Regions from separate parts of the Actinomadura citrea genome, predicted to be linked through region 2. Evidence: riboswitches for the same ligand, from Rfam matches in the RefSeq annotation. Region 2 holds a riboswitch; the other holds the start of a gene.
The links. Region 2 has a riboswitch for glycine ahead of gcvT (glycine cleavage system aminomethyltransferase GcvT). Riboswitches for the same ligand answer to the same signal wherever they lie in the genome.
Positions count from the first base shown of each region.

Region 1: linked by a shared signal. The riboswitch ahead of gcvP (aminomethyl-transferring glycine dehydrogenase) and the one ahead of gcvT (glycine cleavage system aminomethyltransferase GcvT) in region 2 are both predicted to bind glycine.

Region 1 covers NZ_JACCBT010000001.1:4,463,230-4,471,386, reverse strand. Annotated here, with positions in the region: gene BJ999_RS20840 ((Fe-S)-binding protein) at 1-428, opposite strand, end outside; gene BJ999_RS20835 (DUF5999 family protein) at 708-911, shown strand; gene BJ999_RS20830 (alpha/beta hydrolase family protein) at 1,009-1,626, opposite strand; gene BJ999_RS20825 (PPOX class F420-dependent oxidoreductase) at 1,678-2,103, shown strand; gene BJ999_RS20820 (tetratricopeptide repeat protein) at 2,100-3,215, opposite strand; gene gcvP (aminomethyl-transferring glycine dehydrogenase) at 3,536-6,406, opposite strand; glycine riboswitch at 6,467-6,578, opposite strand; glycine riboswitch at 6,579-6,673, opposite strand; gene BJ999_RS20810 (lysylphosphatidylglycerol synthase transmembrane domain-containing protein) at 6,945-8,157, shown strand, end outside.
Region 2 covers NZ_JACCBT010000001.1:7,600,307-7,608,463, reverse strand. Annotated here, with positions in the region: gene BJ999_RS34770 (serine hydroxymethyltransferase) at 1-1,249, opposite strand, end outside; gene gcvH (glycine cleavage system protein GcvH) at 1,246-1,635, opposite strand; gene gcvT (glycine cleavage system aminomethyltransferase GcvT) at 1,695-2,789, opposite strand; glycine riboswitch at 2,863-2,952, opposite strand; glycine riboswitch at 2,957-3,052, opposite strand; gene BJ999_RS34755 (hypothetical protein) at 3,477-3,824, opposite strand; gene BJ999_RS34750 (ArsR/SmtB family transcription factor) at 4,101-4,772, shown strand; gene BJ999_RS34745 (SRPBCC family protein) at 4,769-5,506, shown strand; gene BJ999_RS34740 (dihydrofolate reductase family protein) at 5,662-6,234, shown strand; gene BJ999_RS34735 (M50 family metallopeptidase) at 6,652-7,950, shown strand; gene cds1 (L-cysteine desulfhydrase Cds1) at 7,940-8,157, opposite strand, start outside.

The DNA of each region.
Region 1 (8,157 bases), 3.1 Mb from region 2:
ATGCGCAGGGACCGGCAGGACGGGTGGTAGGTGACCCGGTGCGGGAAGTACGCGCCGACGTCGGTGACCCCCAGGACGTCGATGAGGAACTCCGTCAGCTCGTAGACGGCGAGGGCCTCGGCGGCGCGCGCCAATCCGGGGTCGCGGGCCGTCCGGGCGATCTTCGGGTAGTCGTCGCGGACGGTCGCGGCGCACGACGCGGACGGCGCCACCACGACCTCGCAGCCCTCGAACGCGGCGGAGTGGGAACGGGCGAGCCCGGCCGCCTCGCGGTGGTAGCCGGCGGTCCAGTGGAACTGGCCGCAGCAGGTCTGCCCCGGCGGGAACGCCACCTCGTGCCCGAGCCGCTCCAGCAGCACGGTCACGGCCTTCGCGGTGCCGGGGAACAGCACGTCGTCGAAGCACGCGACGGACAGCGCGACCCGCACCGGCCTCACTCCCCCAACCCCTGCAAAGCCCGTTCCCCCGCCGAACATGGTAAGGGTTTCAGGCTCCGGCGGCGTGTCGTTCTTCGTCCGTTATCGCGCGGGAGGGACGCTACTGCGTGGCACCCCGGAGTGGGAGGGATCACACCCGTCCGGTACTCCGGTACCAAGGGACAACCGTCCCAACGGGCTATGGCCGGTGGGGGCGAACCACTCCACACTGGGGTGCGTCAGAACAGGAAAGCACCACGACCTACCAGTAGTTGAGACCGGAGGCACGCCATGTGCCCGCACCAGCCGCCTTGTCCCTCCCACAACGCACCCGACCGCGACGCCGCACGCACGCTGGCCTCGCACCCCGAACAGGGGTGGAGCCTGCTGTGCAACGGGGTCGTGCTGTTCGAGGACACCGGTGAGCTGCTGCCCGACGGGGAAGTCATCGCGCCGCACCGGCCGACGGATGCGCAGGCCACGTCCGCCGCTTGAGCGGTCTCCACGGGGGACTAGTTCAAACGGGTGATCATCCTCGGGGGCACGCCCACCCACCACCGGCCTCTGGGCCCGCACCGGGCCCGGAGCCACTCTACTCCCGGCCCGTCCGCATCGGACGGGCCGCCCATCGTCTCAGCCACGGCTCCACCGCCCGGCCGACCGCCGCGGGGTCCTTGCCGAGGTCGTGCCGCTCCTTCGGCAGGATCGTGACCTGCGCCGCGTCCGCCGGGTCGGGGACGCCGAACGGGTCCCGGTCGCCGTTGACGACGAGGACCTCGACCCCCGCCGACCGCAGCTCGTCCACCCGGGTCTTCTCCGGCCTGCCCGGCGGGTGCAGCGGGAACGCCAGCGCCACCACGCCCGCCGCCCCGGCGGCCGCCGCCGTCCGGCACGCCACCCGGGCCCCGTTGCTGCGGCCGCCCTGCACCAGCGGGACGTCCCCGAACCTCTTCCGCAGGACCGCGACGACCTCCAGCCACGCCTCGTCCTGCTTGGCCGCCGGGCCGGGCGCCCGCCGCCCGGCGAGCCGGAACGGCTGCGTCACCCGGGCGACGGCGCCGCCGAGCCGCAGCGCCTCCGCCCGCACCGCCAGCAGGTCGGCCGCCTCCACCCCCCCGTTCGACCCGTGCGTCAGCACCAGCAGGAACGCCGGGTCGTCGACCACGTCCAGCACCATCTCGGCGGGCCCGTGCGCCGTCGCGACCTTCATGTGACTCACGGTAGCGGCAGCCGTGGATGAGCCGTGCGGCAGACTGGGCTCATGGAAACGATGACCGACAGCGAGTGGCGCGCGTTCGTCCTGGAGGGCACCCGCACCGGCAAGGCCGCCGTCACCCGCAAGGACGGGTCGCCGCACGTGACGCCGATCTGGTTCGTCCTCGACGGCGACGACCTGCTGTTCAACACGGGCCGCCACAGCGTCAAGGGCCGCGTCCTCGCCCGCGACCCTCGCCTGTCCGTCTGCGTCGACGACCAGACTCCGCCGTTCTCGTACGTGCTGATCCAGGCCGAGGCGTCCCTCGTCGAGGACCTGGACGAGCTGCTCCGCTGGGCGACCGTCATCGGCGGCCGCTACATGGGCGCCGACCGGGCCGAGGAGTTCGGGCGGCGCAACGCCGTCCCCACCGAGTACCTCGTCCGCGCCCGCATCACCAAGGTGATCGCCGAGCGCGCCATCGCCGGCTAGCCCTCGGTCCAGTCCGGGGCGGCCGTGCCCGTCGCCAGGCGGAACCGCTCGGCGAAGCTCTCGTGCAGCAGCGGCCCCCACCCGTAGTCGCTCGGCACCCGCACCGCCCTGCCGAGGGTCTCGCGGGCGTCGCCCGACCGGCGCTCGGCGTACCGGACGGCGAGCAGCGCGTACATGTGGTCGAGGGCGCCGAACGCCTCGCCGGCGAGGGCGGGCAGCGACCCGTCCGACACGGCGTGCTCGACGACCGGCTCCCACCACAGGTCGCCGTCACCGTCGTCGTCGGTGTCGCCGAAGTCGCGGCGCAGCCGCGCCCGTACCTGCCCCGCGGTGCCGGGCTCGGCGAGCCCCCGCCGCCATACCTCGCCCGCCTCGGCGCCCCGCCCCCGCAGCGGCAGCGTCCGTGCCAGCAGCTCGGTGGCCAGCGGCCCGAACTCCGGGTCGGGCGGCTCCTCCCCCAGCGCCGCGCCGAACGCGCCGATCGCCTGGTCGAGGTAGGAGATGCCGAGCGCGACGGCGAGCCGCCCGTAGGCGTAGGGGGCGGTGCCCCGGTCGATCAGCTTGAGCCCGGCGGTCAGGACCCGCTGGGCCCGGGCGGGCTCGTCGCGCTCCAGCAGCCGCTGGGCCAGGTCGTGCGCGGCGGGCGGCCCGTACTCGGCGTCCCCGGTCGCGATCACCGCCTCCCAGTGGTCGCGGGCGGTGTCGAAGTCGCCGGCGTCGTCGGCGATCCGGGCGAGGGCCAGGTGGGCGGGCGGCAGGTAGGCGGGGTTGCCGAAGTCGACCACGACCCGCCAGGCGGGCGCCGCCCGCTCGTGCTCACCGGCCCGTTCGTGGGTGAGCGCCAGGTGGTAGGCGGCGCGCGGCCCGTACTCGGGGTCGGCGGTGGCGATCGCGGCCCGGTCGGCCTCCCGGGCGCGCTCGACGTGCCCGGCGTCGTCCAGGACGACCGCCAGCCCCAGCGCCGCCCGCGCCCGGAAGGGGGTGTCGCCCAGCGCGAGCACCCTCTCGAACAACAGCGCGGCCCGCTCCGCCTCACCGTTCTCGGCGAGGCCGCGGGCCTCCTCGCACAGTCGCGCCGCGTCGTCGGATACCGCGTCCGGAGACTCGATCATCGCTCTTCTGCCCTCTGGGGGTCGGGGTCCGCAAAGAGCGTAGCGATCCGCCCTCTCCGACCACCTCCCGACACCCCGAAACCCCCGCCATGATCACAAATCCGTTCGACCGGACCGTCCCAAGAGGCACAGAGGCCACAGCGAGACGCGAACGGCGCTCGACCACCGTCCCGGCCACCGGCGACCTGAACCACCGCGATCGCGTCCGGAGGCAGGTCCGAGCGAAGCGAGAACCTGATCGCGCAGCGAGGCGGAGCGATGCCAGCGATCACACGGGTCTCTTCTGGGCAGGCGCCTGGGGGCGCCTGCCCAGAAGGAACTCAATCTTCATACGCCTCGGGGGGCGGGCAGGAGCAGACGAGGTTGCGGTCGCCGTAGGCCTGGTCGATGCGGCGGACGGGCGCCCAGTACTTGTTCTCCCGCAGGGACGGGAGGGGGTAGGCGGCCTCCTCGCGGCTGTAGGCGTGCTTCCAGTCGTCGGAGACGAGGCAGGCGGCGGTGTGGGGGGCGTTCTTCAGGGGGTTGTCCTCGGCGTCGTAGCCGCCGTCGGCGACGCGCTGGATCTCCCGGCGGATCTCGATCATGGCGTCGCAGAACCGGTCGAGCTCGGCGAGGTCCTCGGACTCCGTCGGCTCGATCATCAGGGTGCCGGCGACGGGGAACGACAGGGTCGGGGCGTGGAAGCCGTAGTCGATGAGGCGCTTGGCGACGTCCTCGGCGGTGATCCCCGTCTCCTTGGTGATCTTACGGAGGTCGGCGATGCACTCGTGGGCGACGAGGCCGTTGCGGCCGGTGTAGAGGATCGGGTAGTGCGGGGCGAGGCGGGCGGCGAGGTAGTTGGCGCCGATGATGGCGCCCTCGGTGGCGGCGCGCAGACCGTCCGGGCCCATCATCGCGATGTAGGCCCAGGAGATCGGCAGGATGCCGGCCGAACCCCACGGGGCGGCGGAGATGGGGCCGACGCCGGTGCCGGGGCCGGCCTCCTCGCGCAGCGGGTGGTTGGGCAGGAACGGGGCCAGGTGCTCGCGGACGCCGATCGGGCCGACGCCGGGGCCGCCGCCGCCGTGCGGGATGCAGAACGTCTTGTGCAGGTTGAGGTGGGAGACGTCCGAGCCGAACTCGCCGGGGCGGGCCAGGCCGACGAGCGCGTTGAGGTTGGCGCCGTCGACGTAGACCTGGCCGCCGGCCTCGTGCACGGCCGCGCACACCTCGGTGATCGTCTCCTCGAAGACGCCGTGCGTGGACGGGTAGGTCAACATGATCGCCGCGAGCCGGTCGCCGTGCTCGCCGAGCTTGGCGCGCAGGTCGTCGAGGTCGACGTTGCCTCCCTCGTCGCACGTGACGACGACGACCCGCATCCCGGCCATGACGGCGCTCGCGGCGTTGGTGCCGTGCGCCGAGGACGGGATCAGGCAGACGTCGCGGTGCTCCTCACCGCGGGAGGCGTGGTAGCCGCGGATGGCGAGCAGGCCGGCCAGCTCGCCCTGGGAGCCGGCGTTCGGCTGGACGGAGACCTTCGCGTACCCGGTGATCTCGGCGAGGAAGCCCTCCAGTTCGCCGATCAGCTCGACGTAGCCGGCGGCCTGGTCGAGCGGCGCGAACGGGTGGACGGCGGCGAACTGCGGCCAGGTGATCGGCTCCATCTCGGCGGTGGCGTTCAGCTTCATCGTGCAGGAGCCGAGCGGGATCATGGAGCGGTCGAGCGCGATGTCCTTGTCCTGGAGCCTGCGCAGGTAGCGCAGCATCGCGGTCTCGGAGCGGTGCGCGTGGAAGACGGGGTGGGTCAGGTAGGGGCTCTCGCGGCGCAGGGCGTCCGGGAACGCCTCGGGGACCTCGCCGGCCGCGGCGGCGCCGAAGGCCTCCAGCACGGCCGTGACGTGCGCGGGCAGCGTCGTCTCGTCGCAGGCGATGGCGACCCGGTCGGGCCCGTCCGGGCGCAGGTTGACGCCGCGCTCGCAGGCCGCCGCGACGACCTCGGCGGCGCGGCCGGGCACACGGGCCAGGACGGTGTCGAAGAACGAGTCGTGCACGACCTCGACGCCGCCGGCGCGCAGCCCCGCGGCGATCTCGGCGGCCCGGCGGTGCGTCCGCTGCGCGATCGCGGCCAGCCCCTCGGGACCGTGGTAGACCGCGTACATGCTCGCCATCACGGCGAGCAGGACCTGGGCGGTGCAGATGTTGCTGGTGGCCTTCTCGCGGCGGATGTGCTGCTCGCGGGTCTGCAGCGCCAGCCGGTAGGCGGTGGCGCCGTCCGCGTCGACGGACACGCCGACGAGCCGCCCGGGAAGCTGGCGCTGGATGCCCTCGCCGACCGCCATGTAGCCGGCGTGCGGGCCGCCGAACCCGTAGGGGACGCCGAACCGCTGCGCCGAGCCCACCGCGATGTCGGCGCCGAACTCGCCGGGCGGGCGCAGCAGCGTCAGCGCGAGCAGGTCGGCGGCCACGACGGCCTTGGCGCCGCGCTCGTGGGCCTGGGCGATGACCGGCTCCAGGTCGCGGACGGCGCCGGACGCGCCCGGGTACTGCAGCAGCACGCCGAAGAAGTCGCCGTCGGGGAGGCCGCGGGACAGGTCGGCGATGACGATCTCGATGCCGAGCGGGATGGCGCGGGTCCGGACGACCTCGATCGTCTGCGGGAGGGCGTCGGCGTCGACGAGGAACGTCCCGGGGTCCTTGCGCCTGGAGACGCGGTGCGCGAGGGCCATGGCCTCGGCGGCGGCGGTGCCCTCGTCCAGCATGGAGGCGTTCGCGACGGGCAGCCCGGTCAGGTCGCCCACCATCGTCTGGAAGTTCAGCAGGGCCTCGAGGCGCCCCTGGGAGATCTCCGGCTGGTAGGGCGTGTAGGCGGTGTACCAGCCCGGGTTCTCCAGCACGTTCCGCATGATCACGCCGGGCGTGGTCGTCCCGTGGTACCCGAGCCCGATCATGGACGTCAGGACGGTGTTGCGGGAAGCCAGCTCGCGGAGCCGGTCGAGCGCGGCGGTCTCGCTCAGCGCGGGCGGCAGCTCCAGCGGCCGGGACGTGCGGATCGCGGCGGGGACCGCCTGGTCGATCAGCGCCTCGGCGCCGGAGTAGCCGATGGCGGCCAGCATCCTCGCCTGGTCGTCCGGTGAGGGGCCCACGTGCCGGTCGGCGAACGCCGACCGCGGATGCTGCGGCGCGGCCACAGGGGCGAAGAACTGGGCGGTCATGGAGGGCCTCCTGGCTGCTGCGGTCGCTCAGGTCCACCGCCGGCGCCCGGCCGGCGGCGGGTCTCCCCCTCTGTCATCGGCACCTGAGAGCTTCACCCGCGCGGCGGGGTTTCCCCTTCGGTGAGCCGTCCCGCCCCGCGCGCGGGGACCGACGGCTGCTTTCCAGAGGTGCCTCGCCCGAGCGGTCCTTTTGCCTGAGAGGTTCCGGGGATGTTGCCCCTTCGGCGCCCCACGCTGGCGGCGTGGGGTCTCTCCCGCACAGGGTCGACGGCATGTCCTGGGTCGAACCCTACCCAAAGGCGCGTCCGCGACGTCGTTCCGGCTCGCCGCAAGGGGCCGCGCCCTCCGGCGGCGACGCCGTACCGGCGAGTATCATGTGCTGACTCACCTGGGACTCGACGGTCCCGGGCCGCACGGGGGCGGGGAGACGAGGCTGCGGGATGGACGCGCGTCCCGGCGGCGGCCCCGCGACTCGACGGCGCGCCGCCGGGTCTGGGACGCTGATCACGATGGCGGATGGTCAGGGCGGCGGTACGGCGTGACACAGACCCACGACGGAGCGGTGCGCCCGGCGCAGGGTGCGACCGCCGGCGCGCCCGTCGACGAGCCCGCCCAGCCGTACCGGATCCGCCGGCCCTCCGACGCCATCCGGTTCGCGGCGTCCGTGGTGGGGCTGGCGGCGGTGATGCTGCTGGTGTCGATCGCGCAGCAGACGACCCACGGCCTGCAGACCGACATCGCGCAGGGCACCGCGCACGCGCCGCGGCTGCTGCTGACGCTGGCGACGCTGGTGTCCAGCTTCGGGGTGCTGGCCGTGCCGATCGCGTTCGGGATCGAGCGGCTGTTCCACAAGGACGGCATGCGCGTCGCGATCGCGCTGCTGGCCGCGATGATCGCTTTCGGGATCACGGTGGGCCTGGACGACCTGGTGGTGCGGGCCGCGCCGGGCGGCGTGCTCGACTCGCTGATCTGGGGCGGCACCGAGACCGCGCCGGTGCACACCGACATCGCCCCGGTGATCGCGTTCGTCAGCGCGGTCGGGATGGCGGGCCGCGCCCGCTGGCAGGCCGCGACCTGGACCATGATCGGACTGGCGGCGCTGACGGGGCTGACCGCGTCCTACGCCTCCGTCGCCGCGCTGGCCGCCACCTACCTGCTGGGCCGCGCCATCGGCCACGGCACCCTCTACGCGGTCGGGACTCCGAACCCGCGCCCGTCCGGCGCGGCCGTGGTGGCCGCGCTCGAACGGCTCGGGCTGCACCCGCTGCGGGGGGCGCGCCTGGACGGCGCGCACCACGCCGACGAGACCCGCCGCTACGGCGTCGTCCTCGCCTCCTGCCCGCAGGAGGGGTACGGCGCCCGGCTCCCGGCGGGCCGGGGGCCGCACGGCGACTGGGACGTGGAGGTCCGCGTCCTGGACCGCGACCAGCAGACCGCCGGGCTGCTCTACCGGGTGTGGCGGTGGCTGCGGCTGCGCGGCGCCACGACGGGGCGGACGCTGCGGTCGCTGCGCCGTTCGCTGGAACTGGAGTCGCTGATGGCGTACGCGGTGGACGCCGCGGGCGCCCGGACGCCGCGGCTGGTCGGCACGTGCGAGGTGGGCACCGAGGCGGCGCTGCTGGCCTACGAGCACGTCCCGGGGCGGCCGTTCGGGGACGCCCCCGACGAGGAGATCACCGACGAGCTGCTGGCGGACGTGTGGCGGCAGTTCCGCTCCCTGCAGGCGGGGCGGCTCGCGCACCGGCGGCTGG
Region 2 (8,157 bases):
TCGGGTACAGGGGGTGCCGGTCGGCCAGCGCCTCGACCCGGGCCGCGAGCCCGTCCCGGTCGAAGGACGGCTGTAGCGCCAGCGCGATCACGTCCGCGACCTCGGCGAAGTCCTCGGCGGTGAAGCCGCGCGTCGCCAGGGCCGGGGTGCCGATCCGCAGGCCGGAGGTGACCATCGGTGGGCGCGGGTCGTTCGGCACCGCGTTGCGGTTGACCGTGATGCCGATGTCGTGCAGGCGGTCCTCGGCGTCCCGCCCGGTGAGCTCGGAGTCCACCAGGTCGACCAGCACGAGGTGGACGTCCGTCCCGCCCGTCAGGACCTTGACGCCGGCCTTGGCGGAGTCCTCGGCGAGCAGGCGCTCGGCCAGCAGCTTCGCGCCCTGCACCGTCGCCGCCTGCCGGGCCCGGAACTCCTCCGACGCGGCGATCTTCAGGGCGACGGCCTTGGCGGCGATCACGTGCTCCAGCGGCCCGCCCTGCATGCCGGGGAACACCGCTGAGTTGATCTTCTTGCCGAACTCCTCGCGGGCGAGGATCAGCCCGCCGCGCGGTCCGCCGAGCGTCTTGTGCGTCGTGGTCGTCACGATGTCGGCGTGCGGGACGGGCGAGGGGTGCAGCCCCGCCGCGACCAGGCCCGCGAAGTGCGCCATGTCGACCATGAGCAGCGCCCCGACCGAGTCGGCGATCCGGCGGAACGCGGCGAAGTCGAGCTGCCGCGGGTACGCCGACCAGCCCGCCACGATCATCTTCGGCCGGTGCTCGGCCGCGAGCGAGGCCACCTCGTCCATGTCGACCAGGCCGTCCTCGGCGCGGACGTGGTAGGGCACCACGTTCAGCACCTTGCCGGAATAGTTGAGCCGCATCCCGTGCGTGAGGTGCCCGCCGTGCGCGAGGTCGAGGCCGAGGATCGTGTCGCCGTGCTGGAGCAGCGCGAAGTAGACGGCCGTGTTGGCCTGCGCCCCGCTGTGCGGCTGGACGTTCGCGTGCTCGGCGCCGAACAGCGCCTTGGCCCGGTCGATCGCGAGCTGCTCGGTGACGTCGACGAACTCGCAGCCGCCGTAGTACCGGCGCCCCGGATACCCCTCGGCGTACTTGTTCGTCAGGACCGACCCCTGCGCCTCCAGCACCGAGACGGGCGCGAAGTTCTCCGACGCGATCATCTCCAGGGTGCCCTGCTGGCGCCGCAGCTCCGCCGCGACGGCCTCGGCGACCTCCGGATCGGCCGTCGCGAGAGAGTCGTCCAAGCTCATGATTCCTCGACCAGCTTGCCGTAGGCGGTGGAGTCGAGCAGGTCGCCCGGCTCCACCGAGATCCGCACCTTGAAGATCCAGCCCTCGCCGTACGGGTCGTCGTTGATGACCTTCGGCTCGTCCACCACCGCGCTGTTGATCGCGGTGATCTCGCCGCTGACGGGGGAGTAGAGCTCGCTGACCGACTTGGTCGACTCCACCTCGCCGCACGGTTCGCCCGCCTCGACGGCGTCGCCCTCCGACGGCGTCAGCTCGATGTAGACGATCTCACCGAGGGCGTCGGCGGCGTGCGCGGTGATGCCGACCGTGACGATGCCGTCCTCGCCACCGAGGCCCGACACCCACTCGTGCTCCTCGCTGTAGCGGAGCTCCTCCGGAACGCTCACGATCACTTCTCTCTTTCCCCTGTGGGGGGCGCGCGCCCCCACACCGCCGGACAACTTGTTCAGGAACGCTTGTAGAACGGTAGGGCCACCACGTCCACCGGCTCGTGCCGGCCGCGGACGTCCACGGCCAGGCCCGTCTCCTCGACGCCGCTGTCGAGGTACGCCATGGCGATCGGCGTGCCCAGTGTGGGCGACGGGGCGCCGCTCGTCACGATGCCGCACGGCGCGCCGCCGGACGTGACGACCTGGTACCCCTTGCGGGGCGCGCGACGCCCCCGCGCGACCAGTCCCACGAGCCTACGGCCCGGCGGGGTCTGCGCCTGCGCCGCCAGAGCGGACTTCCCCACGAAATCGCCAGGCTTGTCCAGCTTCACCACACGGCCGAGGCCCGCCTCGAACGGCGTCGTCTCGGCCGTCAGCTCGTTTCCGTACAGCGGCATCCCCGCCTCCAGGCGCAGCGTGTCGCGCGCCGACAGCCCAGCCGGGACGACCCCCTCCACCGCGGCGAGCGCCTTCCACAGCCGGACCGCGTCGGACGCGTCCACGAACAGCTCGAACCCGTCCTCGCCCGTGTACCCGGTGCGGGCGACCAGCGCGTCCACGCCCGCGACCCGCCCCGCGAGGATCGCGTAGTACTTCAGGCCCTCCAGCGGCGCATCCGTGAACCCTTCGAGAATCCCCTGGGAACGCGGCCCCTGCAGGGCGATCAGCGCGTAGGAGCCGGACCGGTCGTCCACCGCGGCCTCGAACCCCGCGGCACGCTCGACCAGCGCCTCCCGGACGACGGCGGCGTTCGCGGCGTTCGCCACCACCATCCACGTCTCGTCCGCGAGCCGGTAGACGATCAGGTCGTCCAGGACGCCGCCGTCGTGCCCGCAGATCATCGTGTAGCGGGCCTTGCCGACCGGCATCGGCGACAGGTTGCCGACCAGCGCGAAGTCGAGCGCGGCCCCCGCGCCCGGCCCCGAGAGGAAGATCTCCCCCATGTGCGACAGGTCGAACAGCCCCGCACCCGTGCGGACGGCCTGGTGCTCGGCGGTCTCGCTCGCGTAGCGCAGCGGCATCAGATGGCCGGCGAAGTCGACGAGGTTCGCGCCGAGGTCCTCATGGACGTCGTGCAGCGGCGTCTTCTTCGCGGTCGGATCGGCGGACATGGGCTCGGCTCCTTCGTCACGGGCGCGCATGGTCCATCGTCCCACTCGCGCACCGGGCGTATCGGTGCCTCCCCCTCTGTCATCGGCGCCTGAGAGCTTCACCCGCCGCGGCACGGCGGGCTTTCACCTTCGGCGGGGGACCGGAGTCCCCGCTTTCCAGAGGTCGCCTGGCCCGTGCGGTCCGTGGGCCTGAGAGGTTCCGGGGAGGATTTGCTCCTTCGGCGTCCCCCGCCGGCTGCGAGGGACTCTCCCGCACGGGATCATCGGCTGTCGCAGAAGGCTAGCAGTGTTCATTGCGTTTCCCCAGGGTCGGGGCCCTGGGGGCCCCGACCCTGGGGAAACGCGTGCGATCGCTGCATCGCTCCGGCTCGCCTTGCGGCTCGCTTCGCGATCAGATCCTTGCTTCGCTCGGATCTGCCTTCGGACGCGATCGCGGGGGTCCAGGTGGTCGCGGGGCTCAGGTGGCGGCTGAGGTTGCTTCGTCAGACGGCTGAGGTTGCTTCGTTGGACGGTTGCTGCCGCCCGCGGCCATTTCGGTCCCCCTTGGCGCGGCGCCCCTCGCGCTCTGGCTTGTGCTTGGCCTGGCGGGTGCCCGCGGCGGCTTGGCTGTGTGCTGCGGCAACGGGGGCGACAGATCTGAGCGTCCTTGGGGATGCTCGGGTGCGCTTCGGCCGGTTCCGGCGGGCGTCAGCGTGGGGACGTGCCGGGGGAGGCGGACATGGACTTTACGCAGGTTTGTAGGGCGGTCCTGATCTTTTGCAGCTCGTCGGGGGCGGGGGTTCTGGTGGGGTTGGGGGTCGGCATCTGGACGCCTTGCTCGTGCATGCAGTCGTTGAAGGCCTTGACCGCCTTGGACTGGGCCGGGGGGAGGGGCGTGGTCTCGCTGCCTGGGCCGGGCTTGGGGGTGGACGGGGCCGTGGCCGCGGGGGTCGGGGCGGGGGGTGACGACGCGCTCGTCGCCTTGCCGTCGTCGGAGCCGCCGCAGCCGGCCAGGGCCAGCGTCAGCGCCAGTACCGCTACATGACCGCGCTTCAAGGGGGAACCTCCGTGGGACGGGGTGGGGTCGCCCATGATGCGCGTTCGGCCCTCCTTGGGGATACGGGCTCTCGTGACAATGACGCGCGGCCGGGTTAGCACCGCGACCGCAGACGATCAGTACGGAATCGATGGCTTCCTCGGGCATCGCCGAGCCGGCGCCGCTGTGACCTTGGTCGGCCCGAACCACGATGACGCTGCACACCATGGGCGCTCGGCGGCACCGACAACTAGAATTTCCTTGACAAATTATTTTGTCGGTTGGATCCTGGAGCGGTGCTGGAAGTCGCTGTGATCGAAGAACCCGCTGCGGCCGAGGCGTCCCTGGACCCGATCAGGTCACGGATCCTCGCCGCCCTGGCCGAGCCCGGCTCGGCCGCCATGCTGGCCGCCCGGCTGGGGCTCCCCCGGCAGAAGGTCAACTACCACCTGAAGGAACTGGAGCGCCATGGGCTGGTCGAACTCGCCGAGGAGCGGCGCAAGGGCAGCGTCACCGAACGGGTGTACCGCGCTACCGCCGCCTCCTATGTGATCTCTCCCAGCGTCCTGGCCGCCGTCAGCCCGGATCCCTCCCGGTCTCCGGACCAGATGTCCGCCCACTGGCTGCTGGCGCTGGGGGCCCGGCTGGTGCAGGAGGTCGGGACCCTGCTGACCGGCGCCTCTCGGGCCCGGCGGCAGGTCGCCACCTTCGGCATCGACGCGGAGGTGCGGTTCGCCACCGCGGCTGACCGGTCGGCCTTCGCCGATGAACTGGCCCAGGCCGTGGCCGTCCTGGTCGGCCGCTACCACGACGAGTTCGCCCCGCAGGGCCGGAACCACCGGGTGGTCGTCGGGCTCCACCAGGTCCCCGCGCAGCCCGGCGCCCGGAGGACCGCGCCCGGCCCGCAGCAGGTGGACGCGGGGGCGCACGCGGGCGAACCCGAAGCAGGAGAGGAGAACCGACGATGACCCACCCCTTCGAGATCGAGCTGGAGACGACCCTGCCGGCAAGCCCGGAACAGGTCTGGGAGGCGATCGCCACCGGACCGGGGATCGACTCCTGGTTCATGGGCCGCAACGAGGTCGAGCCGCGCGAGGGCGGAGTCGCCGCGATGGAGACCGGAGGCCGCCGGGAGGAAGCGATGATCATCGCCTACGAACCCGGCAAGCGCTTCGCCACCCGCACGGCCACCGCCGAGGACGGCCGGTTCATGGCCTTCGAGTATCTGATCGAGGGACGGGACGGCGGCAGCACTGTGCTCCGCGTCGTTCACAGCGGCGTGCTCGGCGACGACTGGCAGGACGAGTACGACGGGCTGCGCCGCGGCTGGCCCTTCCACCTCCACACACTCCGCGAGTACCTGACGCACTTCCCGGGACGCGCCGGTGTCCCCGTCTTCGCCGTCGCGCCGTCGGCCGGACGCTCGGCGCAGGAGGTTCACGAGGCGCTCACCCGCGGGCTGTCACTGCCGACCCCGGTCGCCGTGGGCGCGCGGGCGCACGCCGAACCCGCGGAGCTGCCGCCACTTGACGGCGAAGTGGTCTGGTCGGACGACGAGCGCATCAAGGTCCGCACCGCGGACGGGATCTACACCTTCCTCCACATCGCCGGCGCGGTGCTGATGTTCCATCACCTCTTTCGGCCGGACACGGACGGGGCCGAGGCGGCCTGGCGGCAGTGGCTGATCGGGCTCCTCGCCTGAGAGCCCCCCAGGTACGCCCGTACGCCGCCGGCGCCGTCGGGCCACCGGGGACTGGACCGCCCCCGGCGCCGCGGAACGACCGCGCTCCGCTCCAACGCGGCCTAAGCGCGTACCGAACAGCCTGAATACACACACGAATGACCAAGGAGTCTTCAATGCGTACCCTGATCAGCACTGCCTTCATGTCGCTCGACGGGGTCGTCGAGGCCCCGGGCGACGAACCGGGCTACCGGAACTCCGGATGGACCTTCAAGGACGTCGAGTTCCTCCCCGAGGCCTACGAGATCAAGGGGCGGGAGCAGATGGAAGCTACCGCGATCCTGATGGGCCGGATCAGCTATGAGGTGTTCAGCCCGGTTTGGCCGAACATGCAGGAATTCGCGCATTACAACACGTTGCCGAAGTACGTCCTATCCACCACCCTCACCAAAGAAGACCTGGTCCCGAACTGGGGCGAGACCACGATCCTGCGCTCACTCGACCAGGTCACCGCTCTCAAGCAGACCGAGGGAGGCCCGATCATCGTCCACGGCAGCGCCTCCTTGAACCACGGCTTCTCGGACGCCGGCCTGATCGACCGCTACCACCTGCTCGTCTTCCCGCTGCTGCTCGGCGCCGGCAAGCGACTGTTCAGTACCACGGACAAGGACGCCCAGAAACTGAAGCTGGTAGAGCACGACGTCTACGCCAACGGCCTGCAAAAGCAGATCTTCGACGTGATCCACTGACAATGTGCTCCGGCATCTCGCTCTTCACCGCGATCGCGGGAGCGGGATGTCGTCCAGGTTAAGAGCCAGTGCCGACCGCGCATCCTGGTCTGGCAGCAACAGCGCGGCCACCAGCTCGCGAGCCCGGCCGGTGAGCTCGGCCTGTCCCGGGCCGGGGGCGAACGTCTCAGGGAGCTGCTGGACCAGGATCTGTCTGCCTCGCCGTCGGAGCCGCCGCAGCCGGCCAGGGCCGCTCCGTGGGGCGGGTGGGGTCGCCCATGACGCGCGGTCGGGTCGGCGCCGCGCATCAAAGCGGTGTGCGGCGCGTGCCGCTTCCTCGTTCGCCTCAACCGGATCGCGGGCCGTAACGTACTCTGAATTGGTTGTCGGAGATCACCCCCGGGTGCGTGGGGTGGACGGACCCGGAGGGCACGCCGCATGGTCTACTACCTGGCTGGAGCGCTGATCCTCTTCTTCGGCCTGCTGGTCTCCATCGCGCTGCACGAACTCGGGCACTTCTCGTTCGCCAAGCTGTTCAAGGTGCGGACCACGCAGTTCATGGTCGGATTCGGGCCCACCATGTGGTCGAGGCACAAGGGCGAGACCGAGTACGGCGTCAAGTGGATCCCGCTCGGCGGCTACATCCGCATGATCGGCATGCTGCCGCCGCGCAAGGGCGACGCGCCCGGGCAGGTGCGGCGGATCAGCACCGGACCGTGGCAGGGGCTGATCGAGTCCGCGCGCGGAGCCTCGCTGGAGGAGGTCGGCCCCGGCGACGGCGACCGCGTGTTCTACGCCAAGAAGTGGTGGCAGAAGCTGCTCATCATGTTCGGCGGGCCCGCGATGAACCTGCTGCTCTCGGTGATGTTCTTCGCGATCCTGCTGATGGGCATCGGGACCAACCAGCCGCAGCCGGTGATCAAGGAGGTCGCCGAGTGCATGGTGCCGGCGAGCGCCAAGGTCGCCGCGTGCCCGGCGAACGCGGCGCCGACGCCCGCGCGGCAGGTCGGGCTGCGGGCCGGCGACCGGATCGTGGCGTTCGACGGCCGGAAGGTCGACGACTACGGGCAGCTGCAGCGCATGATCCGCAGGGACGGCGGCAAGACCGTGCCGATGACCGTCCGGCGCGACGGCAGGGACGTGCGGTTGAACGTCCCCATCACCCGCAACCAGATGTACGACCTCAAGGACGAGGACAAGGTCGTCAACGTCGGGTTCCTCGGCATCACGCCGTCCAGCGCGATCGAGCGACAGGGGCCGGGCGTGGTCGCGAGCACGATGGGCGACCTGACCGCGCGCACCGTCGGCGCGCTGGTGCGGATGCCGCAGAAGATGGTCGGCGTGTGGAACGCGGCCTTCGGCGGCCACGAGCGCGACCCGAACGGGCCGATCGGCGTCGTCGGCGTCAGCCGGATCGGCGGCGAGGTCGCCGCGTCCGACGACTTCACCGGCACGCAGAAGGTCTCCTTCTTCGTGATGCTGCTCGGCTCGCTGAACCTCGCGGTCGGGCTGTTCAACCTCATCCCGCTGCTCCCGCTGGACGGCGGGCACATCGCCGGCGCGCTGCTGGAAGCGATCAAGAAGGCGTTCGCCCGGATCTTCCGCAGGCCCGACCCGGGTTACGTGGACGTCGCCAAGGCGCTGCCGGTCACGTACGTGATGGCGGTCGTCCTGATCGTCATGGGCGGCCTGCTGATCTACGCCGACCTGTTCAACCCGATCCGCGTCACCGGGTGACGTCCGGCATCGTGCCGGTCTTCAGGAAGCCGTCCAGCGCGGCCAGGTAGGGGGCGATGTCGAGGCCCTGCCCGGCCAGCCACGCGTCCGACCCGTAGGTGCCCGCGTAGCGCTCGCCGCCGTCGCACAGGAGCGTGACGACGCTGCCGCGCTCGCCGCGGGCCCGCATCTGCGCGATCAGTTCGGCCGCGCCCCACATGTTCGTGC